Regions from separate parts of the Arthrobacter sp. StoSoilB13 genome, predicted to be linked through region 3. Evidence: riboswitches for the same ligand, from Rfam matches in the RefSeq annotation. Region 3 holds a riboswitch; each other region holds the start of a gene.

Region 1 (10,259 bases), 360 kb from region 3:
GCCCGGGAGTCGGCGTAGAACTGTTCGGTATCGCGGCCAGCCAGGGGACGGAAGTACAGGGTGGCAGTGTGGTGGCCGCCGTCGTCGCCCTTTCCTTCACCGGCCGGTTCCAGGATCAAAACGGCATCCGGCTCGTGGTCCAGGCCCAACCCCGTGAGGTGGGCGAATCCGGAGTGCGGGCGGAAGCGGTAGTCGCAGTCGTTTGAGCGGACCTTGAGCGGACCGGCCGGGATAACGAGCCGTTCACCCTTGAACAGTTCGGAAATTGCGCGACGGCGGCGGGCAGCGTGGTCTGCGACGGCGTCACGAGCGGGGTTCACCTGCGGTGAGGGCGCCCAGTTGCTGGCCATGAATGCCTTGAAGGCATCGGATGTGGGCCGCTGCGAACGGTTGTTGACGCGTTCTTGCAGGGGCTGGGAATCTGTGGATTCCGCGTACGGGGTGTTTTCGGCATCATTCACCGTTACATCGTCCCACCAGTTTCGTGAGGAGGCCAACGGCGCAACACCCCAAGCCGGTCCGCATCCCATAGGCTGGGAAAGTGAGGATAGACCTGCATACGCACTCGAATGTTTCCGACGGAACCGAGACCCCGGCCGGGGTGATCATTTCGGCCGCAGCTGCAGGCCTGGACGTCATTGCGTTGACGGACCACGATTCCACTGATGGCTGGGAGCTTGCTGCTGCCGCCGCCAAGGAACATGGAGTCACTTTTGTTCCGGGAATGGAGATCTCGTGCCGGACGGAGCAGGGAATCAGCGTCCACCTGTTGAGCTACCTGCATGATCCTTCCCACCCCGGGCTTCTTGAAGAGATCACCAAGTCAAAGGACGCCCGGCTTACTCGCGCTGAGCGCATGGTCACCCTGCTGTCCGAGGATTATCCCTTGACGTGGGACGACGTCATCCACCATGTGGCTCCTGGTGCCACAGTAGGGCGCCCGCATATCGCGGATGCCTTGGTCGCTGCCGGCGTGGTCGCGGACCGCTCCGAGGCCTTCACGTCCATCCTCACCTCGCATTCGCGATACTTCGTGCAGCACTACGCACCCGACCCCGCTACCGCCGTCGAACTTGTCCGTGCCGCTGGCGGCGTGCCGGTCTTCGCGCACCCGGTCGCTTCAGCGAGGGGACGGATCGTGGGGGAGCGGACGTACCGGGAGATGATAGACGCCGGACTGCTGGGCCTGGAAATCGATCACCGCGACAACCCTGAAGAAGGACGTGCCTTTCTTCGCACCATGGCGTCCGAGCATGGGCTGCTCATCACGGGATCATCCGACTATCACGGAGCCGGCAAACCGAATCTGCTGGGAGAGAACCTGACATCCCCGGACGTCCTGGCAAGGATCGAGGAACTGGCAACCGGCAGCACGGTTGTGCGGCCATAAACGAGGACCACCGCTGCCCAGTACCACGGGTTCGGAAAATAGGTTGACGTGCTGCGGGGGAAGAGTAGTCTGGCGCTCGTGGGGGAGGCGGGCTGGGCCGCACCACTGAAGGTCTCATCGCAACCAATGACTCACCCCGTCGATGGAGCAATCATGTTCAAGAAATCCTTGGCTGCAACAGCCCTTGCAGCAGCTTTAATGTTCATCCCTGCCACAGCAAATGCCCTGGACTGCAATAACGTGAGCCGCCCGGCCTACACAGGCACCGAGTGGGTATTTGTGCCGGATATCAGCAGCAACGTCCACTTCAGCGGAAACTGGGGCTATGTGGAAGCCTGGGGCGCCTGGGTGTTCCTTCCTCCAGGCACGGTGCCTGATGTGCCCGGCGGTGAAGGGAATTATCAGAACGGCCAAGGCTTCGCACTGCTGGTCAACGCATTGTGTGATTCCTATGGGGCAGCCCTGGACAATAGGCAGGGCGAGCACGGAATCCAATTGATGCACGGGTGCGGCTGACCAGAAGACGCCTCTAGTTGCAGTGGAACGACGCCTTGGCGCCCAGCCGCTTCCGCATGACCTCAATGGCTTGCTCGTTCTGGTCCACGCAGACAAAGTTGCGCCCGAGCTTGGCGGCAACAGCGCCCAGGGTTCCTGATCCGGCAAAGAAGTCCAGGCACCAGTCGCCCTCGCGGCTCGAAGCAGAGACGATCCTGCGCACCAGGCCTTCGGGTTTCTGGGTGGGGTAACCGGTCTTTTCCCTGCCGGTGGGCGAAACAATGGTGTGCCACCAGACGTCCGTGGGGAGCTTTCCCCGCTCGCGTTTGGCAGGTGTGACCAGGCCGGGGGCCATGTAGGGTTCGCGGTCCACTTCGGCGTTGTCGAAGTGATACTTCGCAGGGTTTTTTACGTACACCAGGATGTTGTCGTGCTTGGTGGGCCAGCGGTTTTTGGCCCGGGCGCCGTAGTCGTAGGCCCAGATGATTTCGTTGAGGAAACATTCCCGGCCGAAGATGGCGTCCAACATCACCTTGGCGTAGTGCACTTCGCGGTAGTCCAGGTGCAGGTATAGCGTGCCGTCGTCGGCAAGGAGCCGCCAGGCCTCTACGAGCTTGGGTTCCAGGAAGGACCAGTAGTCGCTGAAGGCGTCATCGTAGCTGTGAAGGGCACCCTTGATGGTGTCGTAGGAGCGGCCCTTGAACCCGACGCGGTCGCCGTCGCCGTCCGCGTTGCGGACCATGCGCGTTTCCTGGCGGCGTTGGACCCGGCCCGTGTTGAAGGGCGGGTCCACGTAAATGAGTGTGAAGGCGCCGTCCGGCAGCGTCGGGAGGAATTCCGCGTTGTCCGCGTGCACCACCAGATTGCCGCCGTCCGGCGCCCAAACAGTTTCAGTCATTGAGGACTTTAGGCCTCGGAGGTACCGGACTGGGCGCCAGCGGTCCCGCCGGAAACCACTTCGCCGTTACGGCGGCGCGTGCGCGTACGGCGCGTGCGGGCCGGCTTCTCGGCATTTTCGCCGGTAGCGGTACGGGTTTCGGAGGAACCGGCAGCAGGGGCGGCATCGGCTTCGGATGTACGACGGCGGCGCGTACGGTTGCGTCCACCCTCGCCCTTGGATTCCGAGTTGGCTTCGGTGGACTTGGCTGCGTTTCCACGGCCACGGCCGCCGTCCCTGCCGCGGCCGCCATCGCGTCCGCCTTCACGGGATGAACCGCCGGAACGGGAGTTCTTCTTGCCTGTTTCGCCCAGGTCCTCAAGGACCTCGGCATCGACGCCGGCAAGGGTGCGCTTGTTGCGCGGGAGGCGGCCCTTGGTGCCCTCGGGAATGTCGAGGTCACTGTAGAGGTGGGGGGAAGAAGAGTAGGTTTCAACCGGCTCCGGAACGCTGAGCCCCAGTGCTTTGTTGATCAGGCCCCAGCGGGGCATGTCGTCCCAGTCGACAAAGGTTACAGCCGTTCCCTTGTTGCCGGCGCGGCCGGTACGGCCCACGCGGTGCAGGTAGATCTTTTCGTCTTCCACGCACTGGTAGTTGATGACGTGCGTAACGTCATCAACGTCGATGCCCCGGGCGGCAACGTCGGTGGCAACCAGGACGTCTACCTTGTTGTTGCGGAACGCGCGGAGAGCCTGCTCGCGCGCGCCCTGGCCGAGGTCGCCGTGGATCGCAGCAGCGGCAAATCCGCGGTCCACCAGTTCCTCCGCGACCTTGGCCGCGGTGCGCTTGGTTTTGGTGAAGATAATGGTGCGTCCACGTCCGCGGGCCTGGAGGATGCGGGCCACTACCTCGGTCTTGTCCATGCTGTGGGCACGGTAGATGAGCTGGCGGATGTCGCGCTTGGTGAGGCCTTCGTCGTTCGGGTCGGCCGCGCGGATGTGGGTGGGCTGCGTCATGTAGCGGCGGGCCATCGCGATGACCGGGCCGGGCATGGTGGCGGAGAAGAGCAGGGTCTGGCGAACGGCCGGCGTGCCGGCGATCAGTGTTTCCACGTCAGGCAGGAAGCCGAGGTCCAGCATTTCGTCGGCCTCGTCCAGAATCACCATTTTGACGTTCTTCAGGCTGAGGTGCTTCTGCTTGTAGAGGTCGATCAAACGGCCCGGGGTGCCAACCACTACCTCGACGCCCTTCTGAAGGGCGTCAATCTGCGGCTCATACGCACGGCCACCGTAGATCGTGGCGATGCGGGCGTTGCGCTTGCGGGATGCCGTCTGGAGATCGTTGGCTACCTGGACCGCAAGCTCACGGGTAGGAACGATGACCAGGGCCTGCGGGGCACCGGGGACGGCCAGCTTGGCGTAGCCGGGGTCATCGCGGCCTTCCACGCGCTGCAGTGCCGGAATACCGAAACCGAGGGTCTTGCCTGTACCGGTCTTGGCCTGGCCGATGATGTCGTGGCCGCTAAGGGCTACGGGCAGCGTCATGGCCTGGATGGGGAAGGGATGGGTGATACCGGCATCGGCGAGGGATTCGACGATGTCGGCGCGGACGTTGTAGTCAGCGAACGATTTCTCTTCGATCTCGTGGGGCGTCTCATCAGAGATGATCGTTTCCTCGGGCTCGATGGATTCGGTGCCGGTGGCGTCCGTCAGGACTTCATGGGTGTGCAATTCACTCACAGGGAGTTTCCTTATTCATTTGGGCATTGGCGCTGCATGCTCAACGGGTGGCGGAGCCGTACCGGAGCACGAACCGGCGCGCAAGCTAATCCAGTGGAAGCCGATCGCGGGCTATCTAAGTACTGGCACTGGTGACCAGCGGGCACATCTCAAGATCGCGTAGGGGCGGGCTTGTTGAGTTCAAAAATTAACTGAATCAACGACCGGGCATCCATTACTACAGGGTCAGTCTATCCTCTGGGAGCGCTAAAGCCCGGATCGGCGGCAGTTCGGGTCCTGCGGGGACTTAGGGGAGCAGCGTAAAGCGGATCTCGCGGCTGGCGATATCGGCCTTCAGGAGTTGCACCCGGACCTTGGTGCCTGATTCCATTTCGCCGTCACATCGGGCTGTCACCGCGGGTTCGGCTATCTGGATGATGCCGAACGGCCCATTGCCGTTTCCGTTTGCCCTTCCATTGCCATTGATCGTGCCATTGGACGGCTTGGAACCGGAGATGACGACCGCGTCGAACTCCTCGCCGATGTGGTTGGCCACGAGTGCAGCTTCCACTGTGTCCATGGCCAGACGCTCAAGCCGGCCGGCCAGTTGGTCGGATGAGGCCATGATCTCAGGCAGGGATGGAAGTGCTTCCCGCGCCCAGGCGGGGATCTGGTGGCCGTTGCTGAGGGCCTCGCAGATCACCAGGACAAAGCGGTCGATGAGGCGACGCAAAGGGGCAGTGGTGTGGGCATAGGGTGCGCCGATGGCTGACTGGATGATGTTGGGGGGAAGTTCGCCATCGAAAGGCGTGTATCCAGCGCCGCGGAAGAGTGTGCCTGCCGAGTGCAGGATGGCGAGTTGTTTGGGATCCGAAGCGTCAAGTGTCCGAAGGTACTCACCGTAGGTGATCTCGCCGTCCCAGGGTTTCCCGAGGGCCTTTGTCTGGCGTTTGAAGTGGAGCAGTGACCGCTCATCCGGTGCCGGCATGGTGCGCAGGATGCCCACTTTTCCGTCAAGCATCAGTTGGGCGGCCGCCATCCCGGTCATGAGGGATATCTGCGCATTCCAGTCCTCCACAGGCAAGGACGGCGCGGCCACAATCCTGTAGCCCCCGCCACCTGTCGCCTGGACGATTTCCTGCTCCGGCATGTTCAGGTTGGCACCACCGCGGAGTCGTTCCAGTTCCACGCGCTTCAGGCCAACCTCTTTGAGGAGCTTAAGGACCTCCGGGGCTGTGCCGGCATCGATCTGCTCCTGGGCACCTTTGTAACTGAGCTTCGTGCGGCTACGGACAGTGCCACGGGCCACGGACGTGGCGGTTACCTCCGCATTGCGGTCCAGTTCGAAGTCCCACACGAAGGCGCTGCAGTCCTGACCGGCCAGCAGGCTTCCGGCGTTTTCGCTGATGACCTCCGGGTGCAGCGGGATCCTCCCGTCAGGAGCGTAAAACGTTTGTCCCCGTTGCCGGGTTTCGGCATCGAGCGCCCCGCCGGGAGCAACGAAGGATGGCACGTCCGCGATTGCGTAGAGGACTTTGTAACCGTCGTCGGCACGTTCAATGAACACTGCTTGGTCCAGGTCGGTGGACGTGGCGGGATCAATGGTCACAAAGGGAATGTCCCTGAGGTCACGGTCCGGCAGCGTATGGTTTTCCACCGCTTTGCGGGCTTCCGCCACGGCTTCGGCCGGATACTCGCCCGGGAGCTCCAGTTCGGTCCGGAGGGCGGCAAATGCCGCCGCGAGCTGGTCCGACGAGTCGTCGACGTTGGGCGAAATCCGATGATGTGACACGAAAATCAGGTTAGCCCGAAATCGCTGGATAGTCTTGGACCATGAGCACTTCCTTGGACGATAATGCTCGCATCCAGCGACTCTCTTCGGAGCTGCTGGGGGCCATGGCGTACGGCGAGCTCTCCGCGTTTGGCCGGCTGTCTTTCGACTCGCGGTACGCTCCCAACCTCCATGACAGGGCAGTGCTGGCAAAGATCGCCGTCGGCGCTTACGGAAACTTCGCCTTGATCAGCAGCCGGCTCTCGGAGATGGGACTCGATGCCGAAGAAGCCATGCTTCCGTTCCAGCGCTCGTTTGACCACTTTCACGAGCGAACAAAGCCAGCGGACTGGTTTGAATCTGTCATGAAGGCCTATGTGATCGACACCGTGTCATCGGACTTCTACCGCATGGTCGCGTCGTTCCTTGACGGCGGGACGCAACTCTTTGTCCAGAAGGTGGCCTCCGCCGACCAAGCCACGGAAGTTTTACGCATCCTCCTGCGCAGGGCCCTGGCTGACGACCCCCGCCTGGCGTCGCGCCTGGCTTTGTGGGGCCGCCGCCTGGTCGGTGAAGCCCTGACGCAAGCACAACGCGTAGGCATGGAACATCCCCAGCTGGGACCGCTGCTCAAGGGCGGCGGGGATGCGCGCAATGCAGTCAAGGCCCTCACCGCTGAGCTGGCGGAGCGGCATGGGCGACGCATGTCCGGGCTGGGGCTCACGGCTTAGGACACTTTCGAATATCCTCCGCAGCCAGGGCGCCGGGGTGGTTATCCGGCGTCGAGCGCTTCCAGCAAAGTCTTGGCCGCCGCCGTCGGGTCCTCCGCCTCAGTGATGGCACGTACCACCACGATCCGGCTGGCTCCGGCTGCAACCACCTGTTCAACATTGGTGAGGTCTATGCCGCCGATGGCGAACCAGGGGAGGAGGACGCCGCCTACGGTCTCCTCATCCGCGCGCTTTACGGCTTCCGCGGCATATGTGACCAGGTCCAGCCCAACTGCTTCACGGCCTGGCTTTGTGGGCGTTGCCCACACCGGGCCAACACAGAAATAATCCAGTCCGCTCCTGCCGGGGGAGGCAGCTATCGCGGCGTCAACCTGGTCCGGTGTATGGGTGGACAGACCGATGACTGTGCGGTCATGGAGGAGGTGCCGTGCAGCGCGTAATGGGATGTCCTTTTGGCCGATATGGAACACCGGAGCCCCGGAAATACTGGCAACATCGGCGCGGTCGTTGACGGCCCACAGCCTTCCGTGCCGCTGGGCAACGTTGTGCAGGACCTCCAGGACCTCAAGCTCCTCGGCGGCCTCGAGCGTCTTGTCGCGAAGCTGGATGATGTCGACGCCGCCCTCAAACGCGGCGTCGACGAAGTCTTCGAAATCGCCCTGGCGTTTGCGGGCATCAGTGCACAAGTAAAGGCGGGCAGTGGTGTGGACATCATGCTGGGTCATGGAAACCAGAGTAGTTCCTCTAAACTGGGCACGTACTGCGGGAGCCGTGACAGCGTCATATGACCGTCCGGCTGAGAGGGCTTCAGCGCCGACCGCTTGACCTGATCCGGCTAATACCGGCGTAGGGAAGGAAACATATGGCAGAATCCCGCCAAATCCCCTTGCAGGCAGACGTGGCAGTCATTGGTGGTGGCGTCATCGGCCTTGGCATCGCCCACGAAGCCCGCCGTCAGGGCCGCTCTGTGGTCCTCATTGATCCCACCCCCGCAGCGGGTGCGACGTTCGCTGCCGCCGGAATGCTGGCTCCGGTCAGTGAACTCCACTACCAGGAGGAAGACCTCCTGGAACTCATGCTGGAATCCTCCCAACTGTGGCCGGCTTTCGTCCGGAGCGTCCACGGCAGCGAATCAGCCGCCGGATACCGCACGACGTCGACCATCGCCGTTGGTGCGGACGCCGCCGACCGCCGTGCGCTGGCAGACCTCCGAACGGTCCAGCAGGCCGCGGGGCTGCGCGTGGAGCCACTGTCTTTGCGTGAAGCGCGCGAGCGCGAGCCTTTGCTCAGCCCCGGGATTTCCTGTGCCTTCGACATACCGGCCGATCACCAAGTGGATCCGCGGCGCCTTGCACGATGCCTCCTGGACGGGTTATCGGCCCACGGACCAAGTGACGCAACGTGGGTTTCCGGAGCGGAGGACGGTTTCGCCCTGCCGTTCCAAGCGTCCCGCCTGCTCTGGGATGGCGGCCGAGTCTGCGGGGTCCAGCTCGGTCCGGGCGCCGGGCGCGTTGTTTGGGCCTCAGAGACTGTGCTCGCCTGCGGGCTGGATGCAGCCAGGATCGGCGGTCTCCCCGAGGGTCTCAACCTGCCCCTGCGGCCCGTTTACGGCGACATCCTCAGGCTGCGCGTTCCCCAACAACTCCAGCCGCTGCTCACATCCACCATCCGGGGCATGGTCCGCGGGGTGCCGGTCTACATCGTCCCCCGCGACGACGGAACGGTGGTGATTGGAGCCACCCAGCGCGAGGACGGGTTGTCTGCGTCCAGCAACGCAGTGTCCGCCGGGGGCGTCTATCAACTCCTGCGTGACGCCCAAGTGTTGGTTCCTGCCGTGGCGGAGCTGGAACTGTTGGAAGCGACAGCCCGTGCGCGGCCAGGCACACCGGACAACGCACCATTACTGGGACGCGTTACCGGGTCCGGGGGCACCATCGACGGTTTCGTGATCGCAACCGGGTTCTTCCGCCACGGCGTTCTCTTAACGCCTGTGGCCGCCAAAATCGTAGGCGGACTGATCAGCGGCCCAGCCGACCCCCGATGGTCCATTTTCCGGCCTGATCGATTTACGGCAACTCAGGATCACCTCCTCCAACCAGCAATCAAGGACACACCATGAACATCAAACTCAACGGCTCCGAACACGCCGTGGCGGACGACGCGTCCGTGAGCACACTCGTCAGTGCCATCACAGGCCGCGCGCTGGACCACCGGGGACAGGCAGCCGACGGCGGCAAGCTGGGTGTCGCCGTCGCGCGTAATTCCGAGGTAGTGCCGCGCAGCCAATGGGCAGCGACTGCGCTCGCCGATGGAGACGAACTCGAACTCGTAACCGCAGTCCAGGGAGGCTAAAAATGACCGCAGCAAAAACTGACGTCCGCACTGATGCTTTGGTGATCGACGGCGTCGAATTCGGCTCCCGCCTGATCATGGGTACCGGTGGTGCGCCGAGCCTGGACGGGTTGGGAGCAGCCCTCCTGGCTTCAGGAACGGAACTGACCACTGTTGCGATGCGCCGATACTCACCGGCCGAGACAGGTTCATTGTTCCAGCTCCTGGTGGACCACAACATCCGGGTCCTGCCGAACACGGCTGGCTGTTTTACTGCCAAGGACGCGGTGATGACCGCGGAGCTCGCCCGGGAGGCCCTGGAGACGGACTGGGTGAAGCTGGAAGTCATTGCCGATGAACACACGCTTCTTCCGGATGCGGTGGAACTCGTTGAGGCCACGGAACAGCTGGTGAACCGCGGCTTCAAGGTTTTCGCTTACACCAATGACGATCCCGTCCTGGCGCTGCGCCTGGAAAACCTGGGCGCCACAGCTGTCATGCCCCTCGGTTCGCCTATTGGAACGGGGCTGGGCATCCTGAACCCGCACAACATCGAACTGATCGTGTCCCGGGGCCTCCGTACCGGTAGTGCTCGACGCCGGCATCGGGACCGCCTCCGATGCCGCGCTTGCGATGGAGCTGGGCTGCGATGCTGTCCTGCTGGCAACAGCCGTGACCCGTGCCCAGAATCCGGTGCAGATGGGCGAAGCCTTCAAACACGCGGTGATCGCCGGTAGGCTGGCCAAGCAGGCTGGCCGTATTCCGCGCCGGGAGCACGCCCTCGCGTCGTCGGCCATGGAAGGCCGGGCAGAGTTCCTCTGAATGAAGGAGCCGTGGTGGCTGACAGGAAAGAGCAATTGACCCAGGTCGCCATGGAGGCCGCCCTCAAGGACCTCCCGGACTGGAGGCTCCAGGACGGCCTCGTGACGGTGTTCAAAACCTCGAC
Region 2 (10,259 bases), 1.3 Mb from region 3:
ACCATTGGCGCCTTGGACGACATCGCAGTGTGGGTCACGGGCCGCACCCAGCGTGGTTCACTGTATTTCTATCTGACGGTCATCCTAACGGTTGCCTTCGCAGTGCCACTCGCGGCTCTGCTCCTGAACAACAAACCGTTGCCCGACGGCGTCTATCTCATCGATCCGAACTCTCCGCTGCAGTTGATCGCGGGAGTGGGCATCGTGGTGGGCGCCCTGGCTGCTGTCCGCGCCAACAAGCGCTTCCTGGCAGTGCTCATGGTCTCGGTTACTGGTTACGGCATCGCGCTCATGTTTGCCCTGCAAGGTGCGCCTGATCTTGCGCTGACCCAGATGCTGGTGGAGACCATCGTGTTAGTGGCCTTCGTTTTGGCAATGCGCAGCCTGCCCGCCGAACTGCGGGACCGGACGGGTGGCCGCCTCCGGGTGATCCGCGTGATCGTAGGTGCCGCCTTCGGCATCACCATGATTTTCGTTGCCATCTACGCCATGGGTGCCCGTGTTGCCACGCCTGTCTCCCTTGAATTCCCGCGCCTGGCCTACGAAGGCGGCGGTGGCCTGAACGTGGTCAACGTAACCCTGGTGGACATCCGCGCATGGGACACCTTCGGCGAAATTTCGGTCCTGGCCGTGGCCGCTACGGGCGTTGCAAGCCTGATCTTCGTGCGCAGCCGCGGCGATCGCATCAAAACCTCGGAGGCCGTGCCGGAAGGCAGCGTGGGGCGGCGCACCGGCGTCGACCGTGACTCCCGCGACGGCGCCCGGCTGGCTGTGGCGAGGAAGTTCACGGACGTGACGCGGGATGCCTGGCTCGTTGCAGGCAGGACGCTTGCCCCTGAGCGGAGGTCCATCATCTTCGAAGTGGTCACCAGGCTGATTTTCCACTCGATGATCGTCTTCTCCATCTATCTTCTCCTTGCGGGCCACAACCTGCCCGGGGGTGGCTTCGCAGGCGGCTTAACCGCAGGCCTCGCCCTCACCATCCGCTACCTTGCCGGGGGACGCTTCGAGTTGAGCGAGGCGGCGACAGTGAGTGCCGGCACGCTGTTGGGGACGGGACTTGCGACGGCGGCAGCGTCCGGTTTCGTGCCTCTCCTCCTCGGCGGACAGGTGTTCCAGAGCGCGATCATCGAGTTTTGGCTGCCCGTGTTCGGAGACGTCAAGTTCGTCACGTCCACGATCTTCGACATCGGCGTCTACATCGTAGTGGTGGGCTTGGCGCTCGACGTTCTGCGCAGCCTGGGCGCCGAGATCGACGAACATTTTGAAGAGAAGGGGGCGAAGGCGGGAAAGACCAAGGTCGCCGAGCCTGCGCCTGCTGAAACTGCCGCTTCCGGGAAGGGCAACCCATGAGCATCAACCTGACCCTCCTGATCGTCATGGGTGTGCTGTATGCCTGCGGCATTTACCTCATTTTGGAGCGGAGCCTGACGCGCGTCCTGCTTGGCTTGATGCTGCTTGCGAACGCCACCAACCTGCTGATCCTCAGTACAGGAGGGTACGCGGGCCTGGCTCCTTTGTTCGATAAGGAAACAGCCTCCAGTGAGTACAACGACCCCCTGCCACAGGCGTTGATCCTCACATCAATCGTCATATCATTTGCCGTTACTGCCTTCATGCTTGGCATCATCTACCGCACGTGGGCCCTGGCACGGCAAGACGAAATCCAGGATGACATCGAAGACCGCCGCGTGGCCCGGACTCCGAGCTTCGACGCGGAAGACGACGCCATTGTCCCGTTGGAAACATCAGAGTTCGTAGTGACAGCGTCCACGGCCGAGGAACGGCTGCATCCAGAGGCGACGGAAACACCCAAAACGGCATCCGCCCGGGAAGGAGGCAGCGCGTGAATCTCGCAAACCTGTCGCCACTGGCTGTCCTCCTTCCGATCCTCGGCGCTGCCCTCGCGTTCGTGCTGATCCGGCACACGGCTGCGCAGCGGGTAGTCAGCATTGTGATCCTCAGCGCGACACTCCTGCTAGAATGCCTGCTCCTGGCGTCCGTGTGGGAGGGAGGCACCACATCCGTCACGCTGGGTGGTTGGCTGCCGCCATGGGGCGTGGTGTTGGTGGTGGATCAGTTCTCCTCGCTCATGCTGGTGGTTTCCACCGTGGTAAGCCTCGCCGTCCTGATCTACGCCACCGGCCAGGGTATGGCCGACGGTGACCAGGAAGCGCCCGTCTCGATCTTCCACCCCACCTACCTGATCCTGGTGGCGGGCGTATCCAATGCCTTCCTGACAGGTGACCTTTTCAACCTCTACGTGGGTTTCGAAATCCTGCTGACGGCAAGTTATGTGCTCATGACCCTTGGCGGGACCGGACCGCGAATCCGTGCCGGTGTCACGTACGTGGTGGTGTCCGTGGTTTCCTCGGTCCTGTTCCTCATCGCCATCGCCATGATTTACGGAGCTACCGGGACCATCACCATGGCGGACCTTGCCATCAAGCTGGCGGAGCTGGATCAAGGAACCCAGAACCTGCTGCACGTGATGCTGCTGGTGGCGTTCGGGATCAAGGCGGCCGTGTTCCCGCTGTCGTTCTGGCTTCCCGACTCCTATCCAACCGCTCCGGCCCCTGTGACAGCCGTGTTTGCCGGTTTGCTGACCAAGGTGGGTGTTTATGCCATGGTCCGCACCGAGACACTCCTCTTCCCCGGCGATACCCTCAACGTGCCCCTAATGGTGGTGGCGCTGCTGACAATGGTGGTGGGCATCCTGGGCGCCTTGGCGCAGAGCGACATCAAACGTCTCCTGTCCTTCACGCTGGTCAGCCATATCGGCTACATGGTGTTCGGCCTGGCGATGTCCTCCGTCACGGGCCTTGGCGCGGCCGTGTTCTACGTGGCGCACCACATCACCGTGCAGACCAGCCTGTTCCTTGTCACTGGCTTGATTGAGCGGCGGGGCGGATCGTCCTCCATTGACCGCTTGGGTGGCCTGGCCAAGCTCTCGCCACTCCTTGCCCTGTTGTTCTTCGTCCCGGCAATGAACCTTGCGGGCATCCCGCCATTCTCGGGTTTCCTGGGCAAGCTCGGGCTCCTCCAAGCGGGCGTGCAACTGGGTACGCCGCTGGCCATCGTTTTGGTAGTAGGCGGCGTCGTCACCAGCCTCCTCACCTTGTTGGCAATTGCCCGTGTTTGGAACAGGGCATTTTGGCGAAAGCCCGAGGACGCCGAGTACCCGGACCCCGTCCTTCAGACCCCAGGCAAGGTAGGGGTACTTCCCCGGACAATGGTGGGGTCCACTGCGGGCCTTGTGGCCTTCGGTGTTGCCCTCACAGTCTTTGCGGGCCCACTCTTCCACCTCGCCGACGGCTCGGCGGAAATAATGTTGGACCGCACTGCCTACATCCATTCAGTCCTGGGGGACTCCGCACAGGTGCCAGCCGTGGGTCAGCCAGGGGCTGCCAAATGAGCCGAAAACCAATCTCCTTTCGCACTGAACTCCCGCTGCTGGTATGGCTGGTCATCGTCTGGGGCGCCTTGTGGCGGGATTTCAGCCCGGGCAACCTGCTGTTCGGTGCGCTCATCGCCGTGCTCGTGGCCAAGTTCTTCTACCTTCCGCCGGTGGAGCTCAGTGGCAGGTTCAATGTTCTCCGCGCCCTTTCGTTCGCCCTGGTATTCCTGGGCAAAGTGGTGGCAGCGAGCTTCCTGGTCCTCTACCTGGCCGTAGTGAAGGGGCCAAAGGTGCGTAGCGCCGTCGTCGCTGTTCCGTTGCGCAGCCATTCGGACCTCATAGTGACGGCAACCGGGCATGTTATTTCGCTGATCCCGGGCTCGCTGGTGGTGGAAGTGGACCGCTCGACGTCCACCCTGTACCTTCATGCACTCAATATTTATGAGGAAGCCGGAATCGCCAGGATCCGTCAGGAAGTCCAGAAGATCGAGGCCACATTGATCCGGATCATGGGGACGCGTGAGGAACTCGACGCTCTCCAGGATGAAGCAACCCCCGGCATGGAAGGGGCAGCTCTGTGAAAGAACTCGTTCTGCTGGTGACTGCTGTCATCCTGAGCCTGGCTGCGGTGGGAGCGATCATCCGCATCGCCATTGGCCCCTCCTTGCTGGACCGCGTTTTGGCATCGGATGTCCTGCTGGCCATTCTTGGAGCCGCGCTGGCGATCGATATGGCGATGAACCGGCACCTGAACAACCTGGTGTTGCTCGTGGCTCTCGCCGTGATCGGCTTTGTAGGCTCCGTAACGTTTGCCCGGTTTGTCGCGGATCGGAGGGATCAGAGCAATGACTCCTGAACCTACTGGCGTGGATGCCGTAATCGACGCGGTGACGGCCATGTTTCTTGTGGTGGGTGCCCTGATGTCGCTTGGCGCAGCAATTGGCCTCCTGCGGTTCCCCGACCTCATGAGCCGAATGCACGCGGCAACGAAGCCGCAAGTCCTGGGTCTTTTCCTGATGCTTGCAGCCATGGGTCTGCAAATGCGCACATGGTGGGTTTGGCCGGTTCTCGTGGTGGCCTGGATATTCCAATTGCTGACCACACCGGTCTCCGCACACATGGTGGGCCGCTCCGCCTACCGAACCAAACATGGGCACCGCGAACTGCTCACCAAGGATGAGCTTGAAGCGGTTGTCCAAAGGGCAGCCGGCAACGGTTCCACCCCGGATCCTTAGGGTTCCACTGCGGATCCTTAGGGTTCCACCCCGGACTTAAGACAACGGGATGGCTGTGCCCGGCCTAGACGATGTCGTGCGTCTTTGCGAAGCGGGCGATGGCACGCTGGGTGCCACGGCTCGCGAAAACCTGGATGAGCGTGCTGACGAAGGCCGAAATCAGCGCGAAGGACAAGGCTGACCGGAGGCTCGTTTCCATATCGTCGTGGCCCGTGGGCGGCTTGTTGCCGGTGGCCTTTTCCCAGCCCTTGTTGACCAACTTGGTGCCGACGAATCCGGCTGCAAGGCTTACTCCGGCACCCAGCAGCTTGAAAAAGAGGTTCATGCCCCCAGCCTAGCCTCACATGCAGGCGGGTTGGGACTAGCGGCGGTTTTCGCGTTCCTTGAGGAAAGCCGCCATGGAACCGCGTGGTGCCAGGACAGGAACAACATCGTGATCGGCTTCCCAAACGGCATCCACGGTTCCGAGCCCGGAAATTTCCTTGAGCAGGTAATACGTGGGCGGCATCAGCTGCAATTTACCGGCCGCCTCGGCCGCCAGGATCCCGTCCACCGGCATCCAGAGTGATTGCCACGCTTCAGTAGTTTGGTGCTGGGGTGCTGCTTCCGGAGCAGGCTTGGCTACATAGAAGTACGTGTCGAAGCGCTTGGGCATGTCCGTGGGCGTGACCCAGTTTGCCCAAGGGCGAAGGTCTGAGGCGTCAAGGCGAAGTCCGGCCTCCTCCCAAACTTCCCGCAGGGCAGCGGTGAGCAGCATGCCTGACTTTGCCGGGGCCTGTACAGGATCGACGGCGATGGAACTCAGATGCCAGTCTGCAGCGTGCTGTTCCAGCAGCCGGACAGGGTAATCCCATCCATCCTGGTCAGCGGCATCAACCCGGCCGCCCGGAAAGACCACCATGCCGGCGGCGAAGTCCATGGTGGCAACCCTGTGCTGGACGAAGGCCTCAAGCCCGCCCGGGGCGTCGCGGAGCAGGATGACGCTCGCGGCAAGGCGGGGTTGGGGAACTGGCATGTCCGTAATGGGAAGGTCCGTCATGAATTACCCCTTTGCCGCGTCGATTCCTGCTGCATCATTGTCTCAGGTCCTGTTGCGGGGCCCGGTGCGCGTGCTAAGACCGGAGAATGGGGCGCAGAGCCGGCCCCGCAACGCAGGAGAAGGGGAGCCAACCGCTTTGTGACTAGTCCGAGGAGCCCACGAACACCCACAGGTGTAAACTGAACCACGCCCATAAGGGCAGATTAATAACGACAGGGGAGCGCCGCCGTCGGACCTTGCAGAGATGCAGGTGACGCGAGGGCGCTGAGAGTGCGGACAGCCGCAGACCCTCGAACCTGATCCGGTTAGTACCGGCGCAAGGGAGTCGAGCTTCTCAGAGTGTCCGGATCCGGGCGGCGCAGGCCGGCCGGGGGTTTCCGGGGAGCACTTTCCCCTCCTGTACCTCAGGAGGCAGAAAAAATGACCACGGCAAGCGTGAAGAAAACCAGTTATAACTGGCGTGTTGTAGACATCGTGGTGGCAGCTTTGATTGCCATCGCCGGCGGCGTGATTTTTTGGGCCTGGTCCCAGGGCGCCGCAATCGTATCCATTCCCATGAACGCCACGTATCCGCCGCTCACCGGTTTGATCGCCGGTGGCTGGATGATCCCGGCCGTCCTGGGCATGCTCATCATCCGCAAGCCGGGCGCAGCCCTGTTCTGCGAAGCCGTCGCCGCCACCGGCGAACTCATCATGGGTTCCCAGTACGGCACCACCGTCCTCATCTCCGGCGTCCTCCAGGGACTGGGCGCGGAACTCGTCTTCGCTGCGTTCCGGTACAAGAAGTTCGACCTCTCCGCTGCACTCCTCGCAGGTGCCGGCTCGGGCCTCTTCTGCGGTCTCAACGATTCCTTCCTGCCTTGGGGCTGGAACATCGCCTACGAAGCAATCGACAAGCTGGCTTACATCGCCTTCACCACGCTCTCCGGTGCGATCATCGCGGGCGCGCTGTCCTGGGTTGCCACCCGCGGGCTGGCTAAGACCGGTGTACTGAGCTCCTTCGCGTCGCGGAAGGCTGCTTCGGAGCCCGTCTTCAACTAATGCCTGCCACGCAAAGCAGCGGCCAGGTGCGGCCTGCCGCCATTACCGCCCAAGGGTGGGGATGGCGGCATGCCGGGCGTTCCACACCCGCCATCCAGGACCTCGATCTCCGGATCGGGCCCGGCGAGCGTGTGCTCTTGCTGGGTCCATCGGGCGCAGGAAAATCGACACTGCTCCACGCCCTCGCCGGTGTGCTGGGTGATGAGGAGGATGATTCCGACGAGACCGGCTCGCTGCTGATCGACGGCGTTGCTCCCCGCGAACAGCGCGGACGCGCAGGTCTGATGCAGCAGGATCCGGAAACCCAGGTAGTGCTCTCCCGGGTGGGTGACGATGTCGCGTTTGGCGCCGAAAACCTGGCCGTTCCCCGGGAAGAAATTTGGGCGCGCGTCCATGAAGCGCTCGACGACGTCGGGTTGCGCACCGCTGCAGGCGGCGGCTTGGCACTGGATCACCCGACGGCGGCCCTGTCCGGCGGGCAGAAGCAGCGCCTTGCGTTGGCTGGCATCCTCGCGATGCGGCCCGGGCTGATCCTCCTGGACGAACCTACGGCCAACCTTGATCCGGTGGGCGTGCTTGAGGTTCGGGACGCCGTGCAGCGCTGCCTGGACAAGACCGGCGCCACTTTGGTTGTCGTTGAACACCGTGTGTCCGTGTGGAAGGACCTGGTGGACAGGATCGTGGTCCTCCAGCCACCCTCGGCCGGGGGCGGTGTGCTCCTGGACGGCCCCCCGGATCAGGTGCTCACAGAGGCCCGCACCATGCTGATGGCAGCGGGAGTGTGGGTGCCGGGGTACGTTCCGGCTACCCGCGCCCGCAGGGCCAAGTCCGCGGCATCGGGTCCTGCCGGCCCTGAAGCCACCGCCCAGCTCCTCCTCGTCGCACAGGACCTGGCTGTTTCCCGTGGGAAGTCCCGCCGCCGCCGTTTCAAGACCATCCCGCCCGTCCCCGTGCAATCGGATATCAGTGCACAAGTACGGGCTGGCCAGGCACTGACCATCACGGGTCCGAACGGTGCAGGCAAATCTACTTTTGCGCTCACATTGGCCGGCCTTCTGGCGCCGGTTGACGGCAAGGTGAGTGCCGCCGTCGAGCTTTCCGAGGGAGCTGGAATCGACCCGTTCAAGTGGAAGGCGGATCAGCTGATTTCCCGCATTGGCACCGTGTTCCAGGAACCGGAGCACCAGTTCGTGACGGGCAAGGTCCTGGACGAGTTGATGTTTGGACCAAAGCATCTGGGACACGGCGAAGAACGCGTGGATGAATTGCTGGAGCGTTTGCGGCTCACGCATTTGGTGGACGCGAATCCTTACACGTTGTCCGGCGGCGAGAAACGCAGGTTGTCCGTGGCCACGGTCCTTGCGGCCCACCCTAAGGTGCTGGTCCTGGACGAGCCCACGTTCGGCCAGGACGCCAACACCTGGGCCGAACTGGCATCCTTCCTCTCTGAACTGCTCGATGCTGGAACAGCCGTTGTGTCCGTGACGCACGACGAAGAATTCAGCGCGGTCCTGGGCGGCACCGAGCTCCGGCTGGATCCAGCTACGCCGCAAGTTCCGGACCCGCACAGCGAAGCAGCCCGCCAGGAAGCCGGTGCTGCATGAGGGACGCCCTGAACCTGCGCGGCAACCACGCCCTCCTTACGCGCGCCAACCCCTTGGTTAAGTTCGTGTCCGTGTTCCTCATTTCGCTGGTGCTCGCATTGTCGATCGACTGGGTGTCCGCTTCAACGGCCCTCGTCGCCGAGCTGGCCCTGTTCCCGTTGGCTGGCCTCACGCTGGGGCTTCTATGGCAGCGGGGCCTGGCCGCTCATCATCGCTGCAGCGATAGGTGGCTGGAGCACCGCAATCGTGGCGGCTGACAGCGGGGCCGTACTGCTCGACGTCGGACTCTGGTCCATCAGCGAAGGTTCCCTCCAGCTGGGGCTGGGTTTCATGCTGCGCGGCTTGGCGATTGCGCTGCCGGCGATCCTGCTGATGACCTGCACCGACCCCACCGACCTGGCCGATGCGCTGGCACAAAAGGCAAGACTGCCACACCGCTTTGTCCTCGGCTCGCTGGCCGCGATGCGCCTGGTGGGATTGATGGCTGAGGAATGGCAGACCATCGGCATGGCCAGGCGGGCCCGCGGAGTGGGTTCGCAGGGCAGCCCGCTGCAACGGCTAAAGGCAACGCTTGGACAGAGCTTCGGGCTGCTGGTCCAGGCAGTGCGTCGGGCTTCCCGGCTGGCCGTCACCATGGAGGCGCGTGGTTTCGGTGGCGGGCAGAGAACGTGGGCCCGGGAATCCACCTACTCCCTCCTGGATGTCTGGGTCCTCCTGGGCGGCCTCGTCATCGCTGCCGCTGCTGTACTGGCGGCCGTCGGCGCTGGAACGTGGAGTTTTGTCTGGCGTTAGCTCTTCCGTTGGATCTTCTCGAACCTTGCCCGGGTGAGGAACCCCAACTGGGCTTCCTTTTCAGCCAGCTGGATGACGGGGCCAAGCTCGAAACACGTGGTCTCGAGGCGGCGAACTGCCTTTGCGTTGCGGGCGTCCGGCTCAACAATGATCCGGTCCTTGCCGGGCAGGGAAAACATGTATCGGATGAGGGACGTGACGAGACGTGGTGTGAAGTTGGGAATCGGACGCCTTGCAGGCGCCAGCAGCAAATGCATTCCGATGTCCTCCTCCCGCGCCGGGTATGCCTCGCCTACCGGATCGTGTAACGGTTCATAAGTCTGGAAGAGCGCCAACGGCTCGCCATCGACCACCACCAAAAAGGCATGGTGAGTGTCCAAGGAATCAAGGAACCCGTAAATCTCCAGGACGTCCTCGCGCGAATGCTCCAGCATGCCCCAGAACCTGGCACGAGGCTGGCTGACCCAACCATGAATGAGGTCAAGGTCTTCGGCGGGAACCAAAGGGACGATCCGCAGTACGCCCCATCCGTGGAGTTCTTCGGTGTAGATCGTGGTCCGGACAGCGAAGTCCCGGGTGCTTGTGGTCATGATTTCCTTTGGGCTGGGCTGGGCTGGGCTGGGGTGGGCTGGGCTGGGGAGGGCTTGCTGGGCTTGGTTCGTGCGTATTAGGGGGCGTCTTAGGGGTGGTCGTGACTGAGCTCGCTCCAGTCCGTGACCACAGGGATCATCTTTCCTGAGGCCCAGAGCGGCATCTGGTCTGTAAAATGTGGGTGCTCCGGCCGTCCGGCAGCGCCGAATGGCACAATCCAACGGCTGTTGCTGCGATGGGACAGGTCCCAGACATAGCGGGCCACGGGTCCGCGGAAACTGCGGTCGTCCACACCAGGGAGGCTTTCGGTGCAGAGTACGCATCCGGTATCTCCGCTTAGCTCTCCGGTTGGTGCCGAAGCTGCGAGGTCGCCTGGGAGAACGTGGACCGCCAGGAGCTTATGCCGATCGCCCCATACGGCACCGTCCAGCAAGGAGTCTTCCAAGGCTGCATCCTCGAGTGCGGCCGCGGCCTCCACAGCCATATCGATACCAAGCTGCGAGGCTCTGACCAAAAGCGTTTCAAGGGCGAAACCTATGCGTGAAGCGACCGACAGCCAG
Region 3 (10,259 bases):
CTTGCCATTGATGCTGACCCGACCCTGCGCGTCACAGCAGGAAACATGATCGCCCGGAAGCCCAATCACGCGCTTGACCAGGTGCTGCTCATTGTCGTCGGCTGCCAACCCGACGAATTCCAAAGTGTCGCCTACCCAATCAAGGGGTCCCGCCGGTTTCTTGAGAACTGCGGGCAGCCAACCTTGCGAATCCTTGAAAACCACGACGTCGCCCCGTTCCAAGGCGAAGGGCTCCGGCACCAGCAGATTGATGAAGATGCGGTCATTCACGTCCAAGGTGCTTTCCATGGATTCAGAAGGAATGTAGAACGCCCGGAAAAGGAAAGTCTTGATAAGGAAGGAGAGCACTACGGCAATGGCCACGACCGTGACGATTTCCTTCAGCCATCCAAGGACAGGGTTCCTGTGGGGCTTTTCGCCCTCTTCGGATTTGTTGCCGGTATCGTCAGCAGCGTCAGCGACCGGGCTGGGCTCAGCCACTCCGGCCACGCCAGCCGTTCCGTCCGAGAGCCGCGCGTCGTCGTCGTGCCGCTCGGGATTCTCGGGAACTTTGTCCGGCATTTATTGTCCGTTCTTTGATGGTTCGGCCTGCGCGGAGCGAGGCACCTCTGCAAATCTATCAAGGGGCCAGATAATCTGGACCGGTCTGCCGATCACCCGGTCAAGCGGGACCATTCCCCCACCGGGCGCTCCCAGCAGTCCGCGGGAATCAGCAGAGCGGGATCGGTGGTCGCCCATCAGCCAGAGCCGGCCCTCGGGGACTACGACGTCGAACTTCTGTTTGCTGGGTTCGTCTCCGGGATAAACATAGGGTTCCTCAAGTACCTGACCGTTCACTGTGAGGCGGCCGTCGGGGGAGCAGCACTGAACGTGGTCACCCGGAACCCCAATAACCCGCTTCACATATGTGGTGTCGCTTCCCGTGAGCCCGAACCACTGGCTTGCTGCAGCAGCCGCATCAACAAGGGGACCCTTACCGCTGCTGAGCGGGGCGAACGACCCACGCCCATCAAAGACAACCACGTCTCCACGCTGGATGGGCCCGGCGGTGAACGCCGTCCGCGAAACCAGGATCCTGTCCCCCGTGCCCAGCAACGGCTCCATGGACTCGGAAGGAATGTAGTAGACGTCGATCCACAAAGAGCGGACCAGGCCACTGATTGCGACGGCAAGGACCAATGCCAGCAAAACAAAACGCCAGCCCTGTTTCCGGGGCTGGCGTTCTGATGTGTCCATGACTCGTATCCCTGTTGCGTTGCGGATTGCTCCGGAACAAACCGGGCACGGATCCTGGACCCGTTGCGTAAGTCGTGGACTTACTTCGCGAAGTCGCGCTTTTCCTTGATCTTCGCAGCCTTACCGCGCAGTGCGCGCATGTAGTAAAGCTTGGCACGACGGACGTCACCCTTGGTGACGACCTCGATCTTGTCGATGATCGGGGAGTGTACCGGGAAGGTACGCTCTACGCCGACGCCGAAGGAAACCTTGCGCACGGTGAAGGTTTCACGAACGCCGTCACCCTGGCGGCCCAGGACGAAGCCCTGGAATACCTGGACACGGGAGTTCTTGCCTTCGATGATGTTGACGTGAACCTTGAGGGTGTCACCCGCGCGGAACTCGGGAACATCGTTACGCAGCGAGGCTGCATCTACGCTATCGAGGATATGCATTAATCCACTCCTGGTGAACGCCACAGGTCATCCACTTTGGGTTACGGCGGACAAGCCCGCGGCACAAAGCCAACCGGAAATCTCCGCCGAAGTTTCTTAGTGTCCGATTCCGCCACTGATTGGCGGCACCGGGTTGTCCGGCTGTTGGCTTCGCTCCCCCTGTGGCAGGTGCTGGCCCAGCAGACACAAGGGTTAATTCTGCCACATGCCTCGGCATCGGGCCAACTATGCTGACTCGCGATGCCCGGGGCGGGCAGCGGGTCCGCTATGTCGCACTGCTTTCCGTGCGGCGGCGCAGGCGACCATCCACGACGTCGTAACCCAGGTCCGCGAGTGCGTTGCGGTCCGCACGACTCAACTGCCCGGCGTCGAAGTGGTCAAGGAGGTCCGGACGGCGCTCGGCAGTGCGACGGAACTGTTCGTGACGCCGCCACTGCGCGATTTTTCCGTGATTGCCGCTGAGCAGGACCGGAGGCACTTCGTGGTCCCGCCATGAGGACGGCTTGGTATACACCGGATACTCCAGGAGGCCGTCCGAGTGGGATTCCTCAACGAGCGATTCGGGATTGCCCACCACGCCTGGAAGCAAACGACCGATGGCTTCCACCATGGCCAGGACAGCAACTTCGCCGCCATTGAGTACGTAGTCGCCAAGGCTGACAGGCCGCACTGTGAAGTGCTCGTGGGCCCAGTCGATGACGCGCTCGTCAATTCCCTCGTACCGCCCGCAGGCAAAGACCAGCTGTTCCTCTTCGGCGAGCTCATAGGCAAGGGCCTGGGTGAACCTTTCCCCTGCCGGCGAAGGCACGATCAGCACAGGCTTGGTGCCCTCACGAACCGCGGCGACCGACTCGAGCGCCTGCGCCCACGGCTCGGGCTTCATCACCATGCCGGCGCCGCCCCCGTAAGGAGTGTCGTCCACGGTCCGGTGCTTGTCAGTGGTGAACGTCCGGAGGTCGTGGACGTTAAGTTCCAGGAGCCCATCCTGGCGTGCCTTGCCTATCAGCGAAAGTTCAAGCGGGGCAAGGTACTCAGGGAAGATGCTGACGACATCGATCCTCATTCAGGCATCATCCCCGGCGCCGTCCCTGGACTCCCCGGCCGTGTCATCGTTGATTTCGAAGAGACCAGCAGGCGGTGTGATGAGAATGAAGCCGTCCTCGATGTTGACCTCAGGCACGATCTCATCGACGAAGGGAACCAGGATTTCCTTCCCTTCCTCCGTCTTGATGGTCAACAGGTCCTGGACCGGCAGTGTGGTCAGAGCGGCAACTTTGCCCACAACCTGTGAGCCAACCCGCGCCTCCAACCCTACGAGTTCGTGCTCATACCAGCCTTCGTCGTCTTCGTCATCGAGTTCTTCGGTTTCGATGAAAAGCTTCGCACCACGGATGGCCTCGGCGGCGTTGCGATCTGCAATCTCTTCGAAGCCCAGCAGGAGGATGTCTTTGTTCCATCTGGCGCTTCGGATGGTCAGCGGGCCCGCAGAGGCCGGCTCGACGACGAATTCGGTTCCAGCGACGAAGCGCTCGGAGGGGGCGTCGGTGAGCACTTGCACCGTCACCTCGCCGCGTATGCCATGGGGTTTGCCGATCCGGGCCACCTGGAGCTGCATGGGTTCCTCTGAATTCTCGTTGTGCCCGCGCTGCCGGGCAGCAGCGGAAGTGAAATGATCGATAAAGCAATCCGGCCCCTCCACCATATTCGGTGAAGGGGCCGGATCTAAGACAAGTATTGCTGAGCGCGTTACCGGCGACGATCGGTGTCGACGACGTCGACCCTGACCTGCTCGCCACCTGCCAGGGCTGCAACCACAGTGCGCAATGCGCGTGCGGTACGTCCCTGACGGCCGATCACCCGTCCGAGGTCCTCCTGGTGAACACGCACCTCAAGGGATTCCCCGCGGCGGTTGTTCCTGGCACTGACCTTGACATCCTCAGGGCTGTCAACGATCCCACGGACCAAGTGCTCGAGCGCTTCTGCCAGCAATTTACTCAGCCTCGGTGGTCTCTGCTTCAGCCTCGGCCGGAGCTTCGGCTTCGTCCTTCTTGGCCTTCTTGGTGATGGCTTCCGGAATGATGACGGAACCCTTCTCCGGGGCTACGAAAGCTTCCTTCGGAGCTTTGGTCTTCAGGGTGCCTTCCTGGCCCGGCAGGCCCTTGAACTTCTGCCAGTCACCGGTGATCTTAAGGATCGCGGCAACCTGCTCGGTCGGCTGGGCGCCAACGGAAAGCCAGTACTGGGCGCGCTCGGAAGCGACTTCGATGTACGACGGCTCTTCGGTGGGGTGGTACTTGCCGATTTCTTCAATGGCACGGCCATCGCGCTTGGCGCGGGCATCCATGACGACAATGCGGTAGTACGGTGCGCGCATCTTACCGAAGCGCTTAAGGCGAATCTTTACGGCCACTTTTGTGGTCACTCCTGTTTCTGAAACGGGGTTGAACCCGACGTTCTGCACCCGTGGGGCGGGCCATACTTGGGGGTTCGAAAGGACAAGATTTGGGCACGGAGAGAGGGGCCGTGCCAATCAAGTACCTGACCATTGTGCCAGATGCGGGAAGTAATTACGACTTTCGCCACTCCCGGCCCCAACGGTCAGACAGACCAGACGTAGAGCCCTGACCGCTCCGCTTTTTCCACGTCAGTAGCCAAGGAGGCCAACTGCTGCACGTACCGACGCGATTCGTCCGCGCCAAAAGGCATGTCTTCCTGCGCTGCCCAGGCCGCAGCGACGTCGTCAAGAACGTTCCCGTCGCCTTCGCTTTCGTACGTCAGCAGCTCGGCAAGCGCCCTCACCATCGCCTCTGGAACACCAAGGAGTGCGTCGCTGGTGACGTCCACCAACGCCAGTTCGTAGTCTGCGCCGGCAGCATGAACGGCTTTGCCGGCAAGGTCACCCAGTTGCTCGACCTCAAAGTCGGTGATGCCATCGATCCTGACGGCGGGGCCGGTAACGTCGGCGCCCCGGTCCAGGGCAGCCGCCCTCTTGAGGGCTTCATCGTGGGTGGCTACAAAAATTTCGGCAAAGCCCATGGAGAGTGCTCTCATTCGTTCGTGCTGACGGGGCGCCGGCAAGGGCCCGGGGGGGGGGCGAATACCGTCAAGACCCAGCCTAGTGCAGTCCCGGCCCATGCCCTCGAAAAGGCAGTGGGAGGTTGCTTAGCGAACTGCCACGCGCAGCTTGTTGCGCCAGGGGTCTTCGAACTGCAACTCCAGGCCCGTATGGTGGTTCGCCACGGACGCAACTTTCAGCCGGTCAGCCAGTGCGGCGACATCCTCGGCAGATGGAACCTCGATCAGGACTTCGCCCAGGCCCAGCGTATCCCTGCGGGGCCCGGCCCTACGGCTGTTCCATACGTTCATCGCCATATGGTGGTGGTAGCCGCCCGCAGAAACAAACAACGCCTGCCCATGCCAGCCCGCAGTCCTCTCAAAACCCAGCGTGTCCACATAAAAATCCTGGGCGGTCTGCACGTCGCCTACCTGAAGGTGCACGTGCCCGACGCCGGCAGCGGCTTCCCGCTGGCCAGTCACGGCAGCCTCGCTCAAGTGCTGCTGGAGGAAACGCTGCGGCGGCAAGGCAACATTGTCCATCACCACATTCTTGCCATCCCACTGCCAGACATCGCGCGGCTTGTCGTAGTAGAGCTCGATGCCGTTGCCTTCCGGATCGGTGAAGTAGAACGCTTCACTCACCAAATGGTCGGCGCTGCCCACAAAGGCGCGCGGTTCGTACTGTGCCGCCGTGGCGATGGTGGCTGCCAGGGAAGGCTGGTCCTGGAACAGGATGGCGGTATGGAAAAGCCCCGCTTCCCCACGGCCTGGAATCTGCAGGCCGGCCGCGGGAGCGAGGTGGACTACAGGCTTGCCCAGTCGCCCCAGGTACAGCCCGCCATCCTGCTCGGCCACGATCTCCAAGCCCAAGGCCCGCTGATAGTAGTCACTCATGACCTTCATATCGCCGACCTTGAGCATGACCGTGCCCATGGTGAGTTCGGCAGGAAGGAGATCCTGGTTGGATGTCGTCGTCATGTGAAGCTCCCGGTTCATAGGTGGCCGCCCTTCGGCACGTTCTACCTATCTAAATTACTTGAAGCTTCAATTTATTCCTAATAGACCACTTTCCCGCGAAGGACTACATGGTTCAGGCTTGCCACAGTTGCGAGGTTCTCCCTGGGATCATCCCGGCACAGCACGACGTCGGCACTTGCCCCTTCGCTGATGGCCTCGGCTCCCAGCCACTCCCGTGCGCCCCACGTGGCGGCGTCCAGTACGGCAGTGGCTGGCAGGCCGGCGTCGTAAAGCTCCTGCATTTCATCAGCGATCCTGCCGTGCTTGATCACGCTCCCTGCATCCGTTCCCGCGTAGATGCGAACACCGGCTTCAAAGGCCTCGAGCACCCGTTCACGGCGTCGCTCCCAGAGCCGGGTCATGTGCTCGGCGTAGACTGGAAACTTAGGTGCGGCCTGGACGGCGATATCCGGAAAAGTCGCGATGTTTACCAACGTAGGAACAATCGGGACAGACTGCTCCACCAGACGGGGAATGTGCCGGGGCAAAAGGCCGGTGGCGTGCTCAATGCAGTCAATCCCGGCGTCGAGCATGTCATCAATAGTGTCTTCAGCGAAGCAGTGGGCCGTCACGCTGGCCCCTTCGTCGTGGGCGGCAGAAATCGCATCCCGCACCACGTTCCGAGGGAAGGAAACCGCGAGGTCGCCGGCACCGCGATCGATCCAGTCGCCCACGAGTTTCACCCAACCGTCCCCATCCCGGGCTTCCTTGCGGACTGTCTCCACGAGTTCGCCGGGCTCCACTTCGTGACCCAATCCACGCAGGTAACGCCGGCTCCGGGCGATGTGGCGCCCGGCACGAAGCAGCCGTGGGAGATCCTCCCGCCGCTGAACCCAGCGTGTATCGCTTGGCGAGCCGGCGTCACGGATCAACAACGTGCCGGCTTTCAGGTCGGCTTGGGCCTGGGCAAGGGTTGTCTGCTCATCAACTGCCCCGCCGACGCCAAGTCCAATGTGGCAATGGGCGTCCACAAACCCAGGGAGGACCCATCCCTCCAGTATGGAATCGGGTGCGGCAACGGGACGTTCGAACGTCAGGTTGCCATCAACGGACCACAGCCCGTGCCGTTGGTCGTCTCCTGCAACAAGCACAGGACCGGTGAATTCGATGATGTTGGCCATGGCAAAAGCCTAATCTGCCCTGCATGACACAGGTTTACCGACGGGTCTGCGTTTGGATCATGACTGGGCCACGGATCGGGAGCTGTGGTAGCTTCGTCTACGACCACACGGGGGCCCCTGCAGGGGCTGAGATCGGACTGAAGCAGTCTGCGACCGTTGAACCTGTCCGGGTAATGCCGGCGAAGGAAGTGAGTAATCCTTTGAGCACCACCGAAACACAGCACAGCCCTGCCGAAAACCAGGCCAACAGCAGCGAAAAGGCGGCTGAAACCGTCACGCAGTCGCTGAAGTCCCATTCGCTGGCCTGGCTGGAAGACCCCGCCAACGGCATTCGCGTCCCCGTCACGGAAATCGCGCTGGAACCGTCCCCCAACGGGGAGGCAAACGCTCCGCTGCAGGTGTACCGGACCGCGGGGCCCGGCAGTGATCCCGTAGTGGGCCTGGAGCCCTTCCGGGCCGCATGGATTGAGGGCCGGGGCGACACGGAAGCCTACTCCGGCCGCGAACGGAACCTGCTCGACGACGGCAAGTCGGCCGTCCGCCGAGGCGCAGCGTCAGCTGAGTGGAAGGGCGCGCAGCCGGTGCCCCGCCGCGCCGTCGAAGGCAAGACCGTCACCCAGATGCACTACGCCAGGAAGGGCATCATCACGCCTGAAATGCAGTTCGTGGCGCTGCGTGAGAACTGCGATGTTGAACTCGTCAGGAGTGAAGTCGCCGCAGGCCGGGCCATCATTCCCAACAACATCAACCACCCGGAATCCGAGCCGATGATCATCGGCAAGGCATTCCTGGTCAAGATCAATGCCAACATCGGCAACTCCGCCGTCACGAGCTCCATTGCCGAAGAGGTAGACAAGCTGCAGTGGGCCACCCAATGGGGTGCCGACACCGTTATGGACCTGTCCACCGGCGATGACATCCACACCACGCGTGAGTGGATCATCCGCAACTCCCCCGTGCCCATCGGAACTGTCCCGATCTACCAGGCCCTGGAAAAGGTCAACGGCGAGGCCAATAAACTCACGTGGGAGATCTTCCGCGACACCGTGATCGAGCAGTGCGAGCAGGGTGTGGACTACATGACCATCCACGCCGGCGTGCTGCTTCGGTACGTGCCGCTGACAGCCAACCGCGTCACCGGCATCGTGTCCCGCGGCGGTTCGATCATGGCGGGTTGGTGCCTGGCGCACCACCAGGAAAACTTCCTCTACACGCACTTCGATGAGCTGTGCGAAATCTTCGCCAAGTACGATGTCGCCTTCTCCCTCGGTGACGGGCTGCGCCCGGGCGCCACGGCAGATGCCAATGACGCCGCCCAGTTCGCCGAGTTGGACACGCTCGCCGAACTGACCCAGCGGGCATGGGAATTTGATGTCCAGGTAATGGTTGAAGGACCCGGGCATATTCCCTTCCACTTGGTCCGCGAGAATGTGGAGCGCCAACAGGAACTCTGCAAAGGTGCCCCCTTCTATACGTTGGGACCGCTTGTCACGGACGTTGCTCCCGGCTATGACCACATCACCTCGGCAATCGGTGCCACAGAAATCGCCCGCTACGGCACCGCCATGCTCTGCTACGTGACTCCCAAGGAGCACCTGGGGCTGCCAAACAAGGACGATGTGAAGACCGGTGTGATCACGTACAAGATCGCAGCGCACGCCGCGGACCTCGCCAAGGGACACCCCGGCGCAAACGAACGCGACGATGCTCTCTCCAAGGCCAGGTTCGAGTTCCGTTGGCGGGACCAGTTCGCACTGTCCCTGGACCCTGTCACCGCCGAGGCATTCCACGACGAAACACTGCCAGCGGAACCGGCGAAGACCGCACACTTCTGCTCGATGTGCGGACCCAAATTCTGCTCGATGCGTATCAGCCAGGACATCAGGGACGAGTTCGGTTCGGCCGACGCGCAGGCAGCTATTGCGGGGATATACGACGGCATGCGGGAAAAGAGCGAAGAATTCCTGGCTTCAGGTGGCAAGGTGTACCTGCCTGAGCTGCAGCTCCCCTCTACCCACGCGGCCGGAGCGTCAGGAAACCTTAACTGACCTCGTCCGGACAACATCGGCCACAAATGAGCGAATAATCCGGTCGCCATCCACCGAGTCCTGGGGCCGGTGCCCTCCAGCTGCTACGCGGCGGAGGGCACCGGTGTCCTCCAGGTACCCGGCGATTTCTTCGTACAGGGGCTCCCACCCGCCCGTAAGGACGAGGGTAGGCACGCCGGGAACGATGTGCAGGGGCGCCTCCCAAGGAGGCGCCTGAAGCCGGAGGCGACGTGCGGAACGGCGGGCTTCGGGTGTGTCCAGCCCACTGGCTTCGGCCGAAAATGCACGCCTGAAGTACTCGCGTTCGTAGTCGGCATCCTGAACCTGGTTCCGCACGTCAAACAACGGCTCCATGAGCGAACGATGGAATGTGGTGGCCGGCAGCTCGGCGGTCAAGGATAAACAAGCCGGTTCAACCAGTGTCAGTGAGTGCACCAGGTCCGGGCGTTCAACTGCTGCGAGCATGGCAGAGATTGCACCTTGCTCATGCGCCACGACGTGCCCGCCCCCGGCGTCCTCCAGCGAAGCAACGACGATGCCGATATCCGCAGCGACGTCCGATTCCAGGGGTTCAGCGACAGGATCGAAGCCGTGCCGGCGGAGGAAAAGTGCGTCATATGACAGGGCCATGCCGTGCTGCCTGGGCCATGCCGAGGCGCCAAAGCTCCCCAGACCGTGGACGAAGACTACGCGCTGCTTGTGCATGGATTCACCCTAGTCCAGAGCCCTGACATCGCTGCCCAAAAACAGTTGGCGCCGTTATGTGCATTCATAACGGCGCCAACTGTCACAGTGTTGAGTCGGAGGTTCCGGGTTACTTGCCCAGGAACTTCTCGAAGCCCTTGGGGAGGTTCAGCGTGGACGGATCGAAGTCCGCAGCGCCCTGACCGAACGCCGCTCCTGTAGGAGCTGCCGAGGGCCGCGTTGGCACGTTTGGCTTCGGCCTCCCGGAGTTCCTGGGCTGCCTTTGCAGGGTTGCCGGAGCGCGCCTTCTTCTTAGGAGCGTTCTTGGCACCCTTGCGGCCGCCACCGGGGCCACCCATTCCAGGCATGCCCGGCATACCGGGCATGCCGCCCTGGGCCATCTTCTTCATCATTTTCTGGGCCTGGGCGAAGCGCTCCAGGAGGCCGTTGACCTCGGAGACGTGCACACCTGAACCCTTTGCTATGCGGGCCCGGCGGGAGCCGTTGATGATTTTGGGAGCCACGCGCTCGTGCGGCGTCATGGACCTGACGATCGCCTCGACGCGATCGATTTCGCGTTCGTCGAAGTTCTCCAGTTGCTGGCGGATGTTTTGGGCACCCGGCATCATCATGAGCATCTTCTTCATGGAACCCATGTTGCG

The links. Region 3 has a riboswitch for thiamine pyrophosphate ahead of thiC (phosphomethylpyrimidine synthase ThiC). Riboswitches for the same ligand answer to the same signal wherever they lie in the genome.
Region 1: linked by a shared signal. The riboswitch ahead of thiO (glycine oxidase ThiO) and the one ahead of thiC (phosphomethylpyrimidine synthase ThiC) in region 3 are both predicted to bind thiamine pyrophosphate.
Region 2: linked by a shared signal. The riboswitch ahead of LDP01_RS11715 (ECF transporter S component) and the one ahead of thiC (phosphomethylpyrimidine synthase ThiC) in region 3 are both predicted to bind thiamine pyrophosphate.

Annotation. Positions count from the first base shown of each region.
Region 1 is NZ_AP024647.1:1,503,609-1,513,867, reverse strand. Features, by position in the region: gene LDP01_RS07080 (aminopeptidase P family protein) at 1-461, opposite strand, end outside; gene LDP01_RS07075 (PHP domain-containing protein) at 542-1,390, shown strand; gene LDP01_RS07070 (hypothetical protein) at 1,544-1,906, shown strand; gene LDP01_RS07065 (DNA-methyltransferase) at 1,920-2,783, opposite strand; gene LDP01_RS07060 (DEAD/DEAH box helicase) at 2,792-4,501, opposite strand; gene LDP01_RS07055 (RNB domain-containing ribonuclease) at 4,788-6,272, opposite strand; gene LDP01_RS07050 (ferritin-like fold-containing protein) at 6,314-6,982, shown strand; gene thiE (thiamine phosphate synthase) at 7,024-7,707, opposite strand; TPP riboswitch at 7,735-7,852, shown strand; gene thiO (glycine oxidase ThiO) at 7,845-9,101, shown strand; gene thiS (sulfur carrier protein ThiS) at 9,098-9,334, shown strand; partial or broken gene LDP01_RS07030 (thiazole synthase) at 9,337-10,135, shown strand; gene LDP01_RS07025 (4a-hydroxytetrahydrobiopterin dehydratase) at 10,150-10,259, shown strand, end outside.
Region 2 is NZ_AP024647.1:2,489,588-2,499,846, reverse strand. Features, by position in the region: partial or broken gene LDP01_RS11755 (Na+/H+ antiporter subunit A) at 1-1,353, shown strand, start outside; gene LDP01_RS11750 (Na(+)/H(+) antiporter subunit C) at 1,350-1,850, shown strand; gene LDP01_RS11745 (Na+/H+ antiporter subunit D) at 1,847-3,415, shown strand; gene LDP01_RS11740 (Na+/H+ antiporter subunit E) at 3,412-3,978, shown strand; gene LDP01_RS11735 (MrpF/PhaF family protein) at 3,975-4,253, shown strand; gene mnhG (monovalent cation/H(+) antiporter subunit G) at 4,243-4,632, shown strand; gene LDP01_RS11725 (DUF4235 domain-containing protein) at 4,697-4,957, opposite strand; gene LDP01_RS11720 (NUDIX hydrolase) at 4,994-5,671, opposite strand; TPP riboswitch at 5,876-6,012, shown strand; gene LDP01_RS11715 (ECF transporter S component) at 6,092-6,712, shown strand; gene LDP01_RS11710 (ABC transporter ATP-binding protein) at 6,712-8,316, shown strand; partial or broken gene LDP01_RS11705 (energy-coupling factor transporter transmembrane component T family protein) at 8,313-9,108, shown strand; gene LDP01_RS11700 (GNAT family N-acetyltransferase) at 9,105-9,698, opposite strand; gene LDP01_RS11695 (penicillin acylase family protein) at 9,788-10,259, opposite strand, start outside.
Region 3 is NZ_AP024647.1:1,144,321-1,154,579, forward strand. Features, by position in the region: gene lepB (signal peptidase I) at 1-561, opposite strand, end outside; gene lepB (signal peptidase I) at 562-1,236, opposite strand; gene rplS (50S ribosomal protein L19) at 1,317-1,670, opposite strand; gene trmD (tRNA (guanosine(37)-N1)-methyltransferase TrmD) at 1,936-2,733, opposite strand; gene rimM (ribosome maturation factor RimM) at 2,734-3,285, opposite strand; gene LDP01_RS05455 (RNA-binding protein) at 3,417-3,659, opposite strand; gene rpsP (30S ribosomal protein S16) at 3,661-4,080, opposite strand; gene LDP01_RS05465 (hypothetical protein) at 4,269-4,721, opposite strand; gene LDP01_RS05470 (VOC family protein) at 4,833-5,705, opposite strand; gene LDP01_RS05475 (amidohydrolase family protein) at 5,783-6,865, opposite strand; TPP riboswitch at 6,963-7,070, shown strand; gene thiC (phosphomethylpyrimidine synthase ThiC) at 7,066-8,913, shown strand; gene LDP01_RS05485 (alpha/beta fold hydrolase) at 8,896-9,618, opposite strand; partial or broken gene ffh (signal recognition particle protein) at 9,728-10,259, opposite strand, start outside.